2 regions of the Frankia sp. BMG5.60 genome follow, and region 1 is predicted to be linked to the other one. Evidence: predicted binding sites of a transcription regulator. Region 1 holds the regulator's gene; the other holds the start of a gene.
What was found. Region 1 encodes LexA, which represses DNA repair genes until DNA is damaged. Its sites were predicted from a motif close to CGAACNNNNGTTCG; they were not measured.
Positions count from the first base shown of each region.

Region 2: the regulator LexA is predicted to act here: its motif matches at 1,502-1,515, upstream of AC5R91_RS30145 (HNH endonuclease signature motif containing protein).

Region 1 is NZ_CM182091.1:6,211,122-6,215,479, reverse strand. Features, by position in the region: gene nrdR (transcriptional regulator NrdR) at 1-11, opposite strand, end outside; gene AC5R91_RS25455 (LysM peptidoglycan-binding domain-containing protein) at 388-693, opposite strand; gene lexA (transcriptional repressor LexA) at 1,365-2,123, shown strand; gene hflX (GTPase HflX) at 2,253-3,713, opposite strand; gene AC5R91_RS25440 (helix-turn-helix domain-containing protein) at 4,074-4,358, shown strand, end outside.
Region 2 is NZ_CM182091.1:7,353,761-7,358,118, forward strand. Features, by position in the region: gene AC5R91_RS30140 (DUF5685 family protein) at 189-1,325, opposite strand; gene AC5R91_RS30145 (HNH endonuclease signature motif containing protein) at 1,597-3,012, shown strand; gene AC5R91_RS30150 (aminotransferase class V-fold PLP-dependent enzyme) at 3,029-4,312, opposite strand.

The DNA.
Region 1 (4,358 bases):
GGGCATCGCACGCGATACGCCTCCTTCGTCCGGTCCGGCGCGGCCACCTGGCGCGGCGGGACAGCGAGCCGACCCGCGCCTCCGCACCGGCCGAGCCGCCCCTGTGGACGGCCGCCCGCACCTCTGTGGAAAGCCTGTGCGCAACCTGTGGATGACTTACACCCGCATAAGCACCAGATGTTGTGTCTAACCTAGCGCACAACCCCAGTGATGGGGACACCGACCCCCCGCGTGTCACACCGGGACATCAGCCCGCGGGGGCGCGACAACCCTGCGCGAGGGCGCCGCACCCGCCCGCTGCCGCCGGGCACCGGCCCGTCACGGCGGCGAGCCGCCGAGCGCCGATCGGGACCGGACGGTGGCGGAGCGGACCGGCCGACCGGAGGGTCAGCCCAGCAACAGGAACTGGCCGGGGGTGAGCTCGACCGAGGGGAGATGGTTGATCCGCATCAGCCGATCCACGACGGCGCGGGTGTCGGCGTCGGGATCGAGCGCGACTGCGATCTCCCACAGCGTCTCCCCGGCGAGGACCAGGTGACCCCGCGGCGGCTCGCCGGACCACGCGATCGAGGCGCGCGGCAGGACGACCACCAGCACCGCGGCGATCGCCAGCGCGACGACGGCGACCACGACCACCCGGCCGCGGTGGGTCAGCCGCAGCGGCGGCAGCGGCTCGCCGGCGGCGCGGCGCACCGGCGGCCGGGATCCTGATCCGCGGGCAAGCCGCCGCGGCGGGCCCGGCGACCGGGATCTCCGCGACCGAGATCCCGGCGCCTCGGACCTCGACGCCTGAGACCTCGACACCTGAGACTTCGACACCTGAGACTTCGACGCCTGGGACTTCTGCGCCTCGGACCTCGTCGCCCGGGGAACCGGCGCGTGCGAGGGGCACGCCCTCGGAACCGGCCTCCCGGCACCGACCCTGGCGGCCGGCAGGGCCACCCGCATCCGCGCCGGACCGCTCGCCGGCCATCCCCCGGCGCGGCGCACCGCCCGCTCCCGGGCGGCCGCCAGATCGACCACCTGTGTGGTGTGCGCGCTTTGCACGGCTTCCTCCCAAGGCGCCCCGGACCACGTCGTCGACGCCACGAACTCCCGTTCGATCGAACTCCTGATCGATTGTCACACCGGAGTCCCGCCAGGGAAAGGGACACGCTCGAACAGACGTTTGAGATTCCGCGACCGGGCGGTTACCGTCGAGACGATCAGGTTTGCACCGGGCGGTCTCCCCCGGTCGCGGACAGCCGGGTGCCGTGGGGGGTGCCGGTCTCGCCGGGCGAGGCCGACAGCCGCGCGCACGTCCAGCGCGCGGCCGAGCGGCGGCCCACCGGCGACAGAGTAGGCGACGAGGAGAGCGGTAGGCGATGACCAGCCAAGGCAGGGGTACACGCCGGGGCGGGGCCCGCGGCAACGTGCGGGCCTTTCCCGAAAACCCCGCGGACGCAGCCGGCCTGACCCCCCGGCAGCGCAAGGTGCTCGAGGTCATCCGGGCCGAGGTGGAACGGCGCGGGTACCCGCCCAGCGTGCGGGAGATCGGGGAGGCGGTGGGGCTGACCAGCACGAGCAGCGTGGCGCATCAGCTCAAGGTGCTGGAAGAGAAGGGCTACCTGCGCCGGGACCCGAACCGTCCGCGGGCGATGGAGGTGCTCAGCCCCGATCGGCCGCGGCGCAAGGCCGACTCCGGCGCGGCGGCCGTCGTGTCGACGTTCCCGGGCGCCGCGGCCCCGGCCGGCGCGAGCGGCGAGGGGTCCGCGGCCTACGTGCCGGTCCTCGGGCGGATCGCCGCCGGGGGGCCGATCCTGGCCGAGCAGGCGATCGAGGACGTCTTTCCGCTGCCGAAGGAGATCGTCGGCGAGGGCACCCTGTTCCTGCTCCGGGTCGTCGGCGAATCGATGATCAACGCGGCAATCTGTGACGGCGACTGGGTGGTGGTGCGCCAGCAGCCGGTCGCGGACAACGGTGAGATCGTCGCCGCGATGATCGACGGCGAGGCGACGGTCAAGCGGCTACGGGTCCGCGACGGCAAGGTCTGGCTGCACCCGGAGAACTCGACGTTCAGCGACATCCCTGGCGAAGAGGCGACGATCCTCGGGCGGATCGTCGCCGTGCTGCGCCGGGTCTGACCGTGGACGGCCGGCCGCGCGAGGCGGCCGGCCGATTCGGCTGCCGTGGACCGGGCGGGTATGCTCCGCCGACCGCGCCGACGGCGAGCTCAGCGCCGGTCCCGGCGCGGCGGATCAGGGCTGGACGGGTCAGGGCTGGAAGGTGTGCAGTTCCGCGGCGAGCGACGGCGACACCCTCGCGAGCAGTCGGGTGCCGTCCGCCGTGTGCTCCAACTCGAGCACTTCGCCGTGAGCGTGTACCCGCGAGACGAGATCGCCCCGCGTGTAGGGGACGAGGACCTTCATCTCCACGTCGGGGTGGGGGACTCGGTCGCACAGAGCGTCGACGAGCGCGGTCAGCCCCTCCCCCGTGCGCGCCGAGACGAAGACCGCGTCGGGCGCGAGCTGGCGCAGGCCGGCGAGGACGGTCGACTCGGTGGCGTCGACCTTGTTCACGACGATCAGCTCGGTCACGTTGCCCGCGTCGATGTCGTTGAGCACCTCGCGTACGGCTGAGATCTGGGCGGCCGGGTCGGGGGCGGAGCCGTCGACGACGTGCAGGATGAGGTCCGCGTCGGCGACCTCCTCCAGGGTCGAGCGGAACGCCTCGACGATCTGGTGCGGGAGGTGCCGGACGAACCCGACCGTGTCGGTGAGGGTGAACGCCCGGCCGTCCGGCAGGGTCGCGCGCCGCACGGTGGGATCCAGCGTGGCGAACAACGCGTCCTCGACGAGGACGCCGGCGCCGGTGAGACGGTTGAGCAGCGAGGACTTGCCGGCGTTGGTGTAACCGGCGATCGCCACCGCGGGCACCTCGCCGCGCCGGCGGGCCGACCGCTTCGTCTCCCGCACGGTTGCCATCCCGGCGAGCTCCCGGCGCAGACGCGCCATCCGCGCGCGCAGCCGTCGGCGGTCTGTCTCGATCTTCGTCTCGCCAGGTCCGCGAGTACCGATGGGCGCGCGCCCACCGCCGCTGGCCGCGGCGCGGGACATCGACTCACCCCAGCCGCGCAGGCGGGGCAGCATGTACTGGAGCTGGGCGAGCTCGACCTGGGCCTTGCCCTCCCGAGACGTCGCGTGCTGGGCGAAGATGTCGAGGATGAGCGCGGTCCGGTCGATGACCTTGACCTTGACGACCTCCTCCAACTGGCGTAGCTGGCCCGGGGTGAGCTCGCCGTCGCAGATCACCGTGTCCGCGCCGGTCGCGGTGACGACCTCGGCGAGTTCGCGGGCCTTGCCGGACCCGACGTAGGTCGAGGCGTCCGGCCGGTCGCGTCGCTGCACGAGCGCGTCCAGCACGACCGAACCCGCCGTGGTCGCGAGGGCGGCGAGCTCCGCCATGGATGCCTCGGCCGACCGCAGCGAACCCGACGTCCACACGCCGATGAGGACGACCCGCTCCAGCCGCAACTGGCGGTACTCGACCTCGGTGACGTCGTCGAGCTCGGTGGCCAGGCCGGGCACGCGGCGCAGTGCCGCGCGCTCCTCCAGGTCGAAGCCGTCCCCCGAATCGTCATAGAAGCCCGAGAGGTACGCCGAATCCGAATCGGCGAGGTCGATGAGGGATCTGTCGAAAGTGGACGCCGTCAGGGCGTCGGCAGGAAGAGTCATACCATCCGTTCTCAACGCGGCTCGCTGCCGCGAGATTCCGCGCCGCTTCGTCCGGCCAGGTCACGCTCGCGGGTTCCGGCGACCTGATGAGGTCCGCGGGCAAGCGTCGGCGCGGGGCGCCGACCGCTTCCCTCGCGGATTCATCCCGTCTCCCACCAGGGTCCCACGCCGCCATGACGATCGCGAACGGTTTCCGGGCTGGCACACCGTGACCTTCGCGCCGGACCGGACGGGCACCTGGACAGGACGGGCACCTGGACGAGACCGGTGCCCCCGAACGGGACCGGCGTTTGGACGAGACAGGCGCCCCGAACGGGACAGACGCCCGCACGGTACGCCGGGCCGCGTACCGTCGACGCCGTGTACCGGGAACGGCCGACGACCCGGCTGCCGGCGACGCTCTGGTCCGCGCAAGGCCCGTCCGGGCCCACCAGCGACCTCGATCGGGCGGGTGCCAGCCCGCTGCGGCGGCGCCTGCCGGCGGGCAACCCGGCCGCCGACGGACGGGCCGCGCAGGTCCACCGGATCCTGCCCGACGGCTGCATCGACATCATCTGGAGCTCCGACGGCCGGTTGATCGTCGCCGGCCCGGACACGGTCGCCACGCTCGCGAGCTGGGCGCCGGGGGTGTGCTACCTCGGCCTG
Region 2 (4,358 bases), 1.1 Mb from region 1:
TGCGGCCATGACAGACCTCGACACGGCCGTACGGGCGTCGGTGCCCGCCAGTGGGGACGTGGGGGCGTCCCCGGTCGCGAGGAGCGTCGGGGACTCCGCTCGCGCGACGTCCACCATTTCAGCAGATCCCTACCGGACGTCACGACCAGGTTCCGCCTTGCGCAACCAGGTCGAAACATCGGGATATCTCAGCAGTTACAGTCGCAACCGACGCAGTCGCACTCCGCGCACTCGCCGCAGGACTCGCAGCAGTCGCAGCAGTCGCAGCACCGGCTGCACAGACCCTCCTTTCGCCGCCCGTCCATCGGCGACGTGTAATCGCCGCACATCTGGCAGGTCAGGAACATGCCAGCGGTGACCAGGCAGGCCGAGCCCGTCCGCCGGCGGTGTGGCGGCCGGCCGTCGGGACGACCGTCCGGCCGCTGGCCGGGGCGCCCCGGCCCAGGCGGCGGCCCGGCGGACGCGAAGGCCCGGTCGACGGCATGGCCGAGCCCGTCGCCGAAGAGGAGACGGGCAAGCCGGGCATCGACCGTGTCGGTGAACCGAACCTCGGCCAACGCATGCCGCAGGTCCCGCCGGCTGTCCTCGCACAGGCGGCGGGCCTCGGCCGGGCTGGTTCCCGTCGCCGTCAGCGGGTTCCACGATCCCGACCGGGCGTCGTCGGTCTGATCGGTGACGGCGTCGAGCAGATGGACGACGCGACCGAAGTGTCGCCCCACCGCCGCGAGGGGCGCGCGGTTGTCGTCGCACCCGGCCACGACGGCGGTGTGCGCCAGGACGGCGGAAACCGCGCTCTCGGTCGGGGCCAGCGCCTCCAACAGCGCCGCCCCGCCCCGCGCGCTGGCGCCCTCACGGGCGCGTTGCTCCGCCGCCGCGCGTTCCAGCAGGGCGACACCGAGCCCGACCCCGGAGCCGGTGCGCCCGGCGGCTGCGACGGCCCGGTCGGCCACCCGCTGCGCGATCGCGGCCGCAGGGCGGCGGCGCAGGAGACCGTCGCCGTCCGCAATGTGGTCACCTACGGCGGTCGCGCCGGCGGCGAGGGACACTGCGGCCGCCAGCCGCGGGCCCGCCTCGGTGGATGCCGCCACCTCGATCCGGCGCATCGCGCGGAACGGACACGGCCTGGCCCTGCGGCGCTCTGCCGGCGCGCCGGCCTGCGCGGCGACGAGCACCGACACGAGAACCGCGTCCACGTTCGTGGCTAACCGGGCCCACTGACCGTGATGGTCGCGCAGTGTCAGGCACAGCCCGCAGAGATGTGACATCCACGCCGCGTGCAGGTCGTCGGACAACTGGCGCCGGCAGGGGCGAACCACTCCGAACATCGTCGCACCCTCTCAGAAGGGCGGGCGGCGGTACGTGCACGCGGCCAGGGCCGCCGTGTCTGCTTCGCGACTGGGCAGCCGCTGGCGCGGGACTCCGGAGCGAGGCGGGTTGTCCGTCCTGGGGTCGGCACGGCGGCGGAGAGATCGTTCTCATGCGGATGACGATAGCGTACGATCGAACAAGAGTTCGAAACTGGAGCGAGCTCCCCTATCCCACCGGAAGCCGGGTGGGGCGGTGTCCACATGTCGTCGAGGAAGCGATGGTGCGACGATGCCAGCAGAGCAGTCAGGTGACCGTGACGCGGGGCGGCCAGCCGTCGGTCAAGGGGAGGCCGAGGCGCAGACCCCGCCCGGCCACGGTGCGATGCGCGTGTTCGATCGGGTCGTTGGCGAGCTGAGTGCGGACGAATGTCTGCGTTTCGATGTCCGGCTCGAACGCCAGATTGCGCGGCTGCAGGCAGAGCAGCTCGCCGTGCGGGCACGGTTCGCCGAGCACCGTCCGCGCCTGGAAGGCGAGCCGGACGAGCGGCGGTTCAGTGAGTTCGCGGGCGAGGAGCTTGCGGCCGAGCTCGGAGTCGCACCCGCTCTCGGCAGCCGCAAGCTCATGTTGGCGGTCGAGGTGTGCACCCGGCTGCCGGCGAGTCTGCATGCCCTGCACGAGGGCGACGTCGACCTGCTGCGGGTGGAGAGCCTCGCCCGCCAGACCGCGGCGCTGAGCGCCGCGCAGGCCGGAGCGGTCGAGCAGGCCGCCCTCGAGCAGGGAGGCCGGGCCAGCCATGCGGCTTTCCGCGCCGCGGTGCGGCGCCGGGTGTTCAAGGTCGATCCGCAGGGGGCGAATCGCCGTCATCGCCATGCGGTGCGGGGGCGCTGCGTGCGGATCACCGACGGCGAGGACGGCATGGGCACGCTGCGGGCACTGCTCTCCGCTGAGCGAATGGTCGCGGTGTACCACCGAATCGATGTGTTTGCCCGCCTTGCGGGTGCCGATCCGGAGGAGAGGCGCACGCTGGACGAGCGCCGGGCCGATGTCCTCTATGACCTGTTGATGGGGCTTGATCGGCATAGCGTTCGCCCCGAGGTGCAGGTCGTGGTGCCGATCACCACCCTGATGGGGCGCTCGGACGAGCCGGGCGAGCTCGCCGGATACGGCCCGATCCCGGCGGAGCTGGCCCGTGAGCTCGCCGCCGACTCGCAGTCGACCTGGCGGCGGATACTTACCGATCCGCAGGACGGCCAGGTCGTCGAGGTCGGGGACCGGCGTTTTCCCTCTCCCGGCCTTGCGCGGGTCGTGCGTGCGAGGAACCGCCACTGCATCTTCCCAGGCTGCGGCAAGCCCGCGGTCAACTGCGAGATCGACCATACGAAACCGCACGCCGAAGGCGGCCGTACGGAGGAACGGAACCTCGGTCCAGTCTGCGCCCGGCACCACCACCTCAAGCACGCCGAGAGCCGCCGTCGACGCCGGACCCGGCGCAGGCACGCCGACGGTGCTGGACCGGCCCGGCCGCCGTCGGAGCCCGCCGCCCGCGGCCGTGCCGAGCCCCCCGCCGCCGACTGGAAGTGCGAGCAGCCGACGCCCGGCGTCTTCCTCTGGACCAGTCCGGAGGGACGGACCTACCGAGTGCTGCCAGAGCCCTATCTGGACGTTACGCCCCCCGCCGGGCAGGCCACGCCGGGTGCCGCCTGAGGCGGGCAGGTCCGTCTCAGGTACGCGACGGGGAGGTTCCAGGGGCGCGGCTGAGTGCCGCGGCGAGCCGCTCGAAGTCGACCGGATCGTTGTACACGTGGGCGCTCACTCGCAGCACCGGCCCCGCGAGATCACGGCTTCGCTGGAGCGGGATGGCGCTGGTGAGGATCGCATCCTGCCGGTAGAGACGATCACGGACCGCCACGGGGTCCACGCCGGGTGGTGGTTCCAGCGTGACGATGCCGGTCGGCGAGTCCGGCCGCTCGCGCACCCGCCAACCGCCGGCACCGTCCAGGACGCGTCGCCCCTGGGAGGCGAGGTATGCGATGCGGGCGAACACGAGCGGGGGATCGCTGGCGAGCAGCTCGGAAAGCGCTTGGGCGAGACCGACCCGGGAGGCTATCGAGGCCTCACCGATTCCCAGCCGGGCCAGGCCGGGCAGGGGAATCGGCCGGCCATCCTTGCCCCGCCCCATGCTGTACAGACTCGGGACTGCGACGTTGATGCGCTCGGTCAGGTCCCCCCGCACAGCGAGGAAGCCGGTGCCCCGCGGGCCGCACAGCCACTTGCGTGACGTTCCCACGTAGGCGCTGGCGTGGACGTCCGAGACACCGATCTGGCCGAGAGACTGGGCGACGTCGAGGACGAGCGGCACCCCGGCGGCGGCGCAGCGCCTGCCGATCTCGACAGCTGGCTGCACGATGCCGCGTTGGCTGGGGACATGCGGAAAGACGACGAGATCCAGCTCGTCGAGCGCGAGCGGACGGGCTGCCAGGGGGCTGGATATCCCCACTCTGTCGAGGACGTCGAGGTCGATCACGCCCTGCGGGTCGACGGGCAGATCGATCAACTCGAGTGGAACCTGTCGCGTCCGGGCCTCGAGCACGAGCATGTTGGAGCCGTACTCGCTCGGGAGAACTCCGATTCTGGCGCCCGCAGGCAGGGGCCACGCGGTGAGCAGCGCGGCAAAGGCGGTGCTGGCCGAATGGTGAAAGGTGACCTCGTCGGGGCCGAGCCCAGGTCCCAGGAGGTCGGCGAGTGCCGTCCGCGCGGAGTACAGCACCTCGCCGGCCTCCACCTCGGCGACGTACGCGCCGCGTTCGCCTTCGCGCCGCAGGTGGGCGATCTGCGCGTCGAGGGTCGCCTGGCTGGGCCGGGCGGCGGCGGCCGGGTCCAGGTGAGTCACCGCTGAGGCCGGCCGTGCGGCACGCCAACGTCGGGCCAGGTCGGTTCCTGCACGGTCGTCATCCACCGCGTCGGCGAGAACCTCACGCCCCTGGCGGCTCGGCGTCACACTCACCGGACCAGGATCGCATCCATCGAACGGTCCGGACCCGGGGATACGG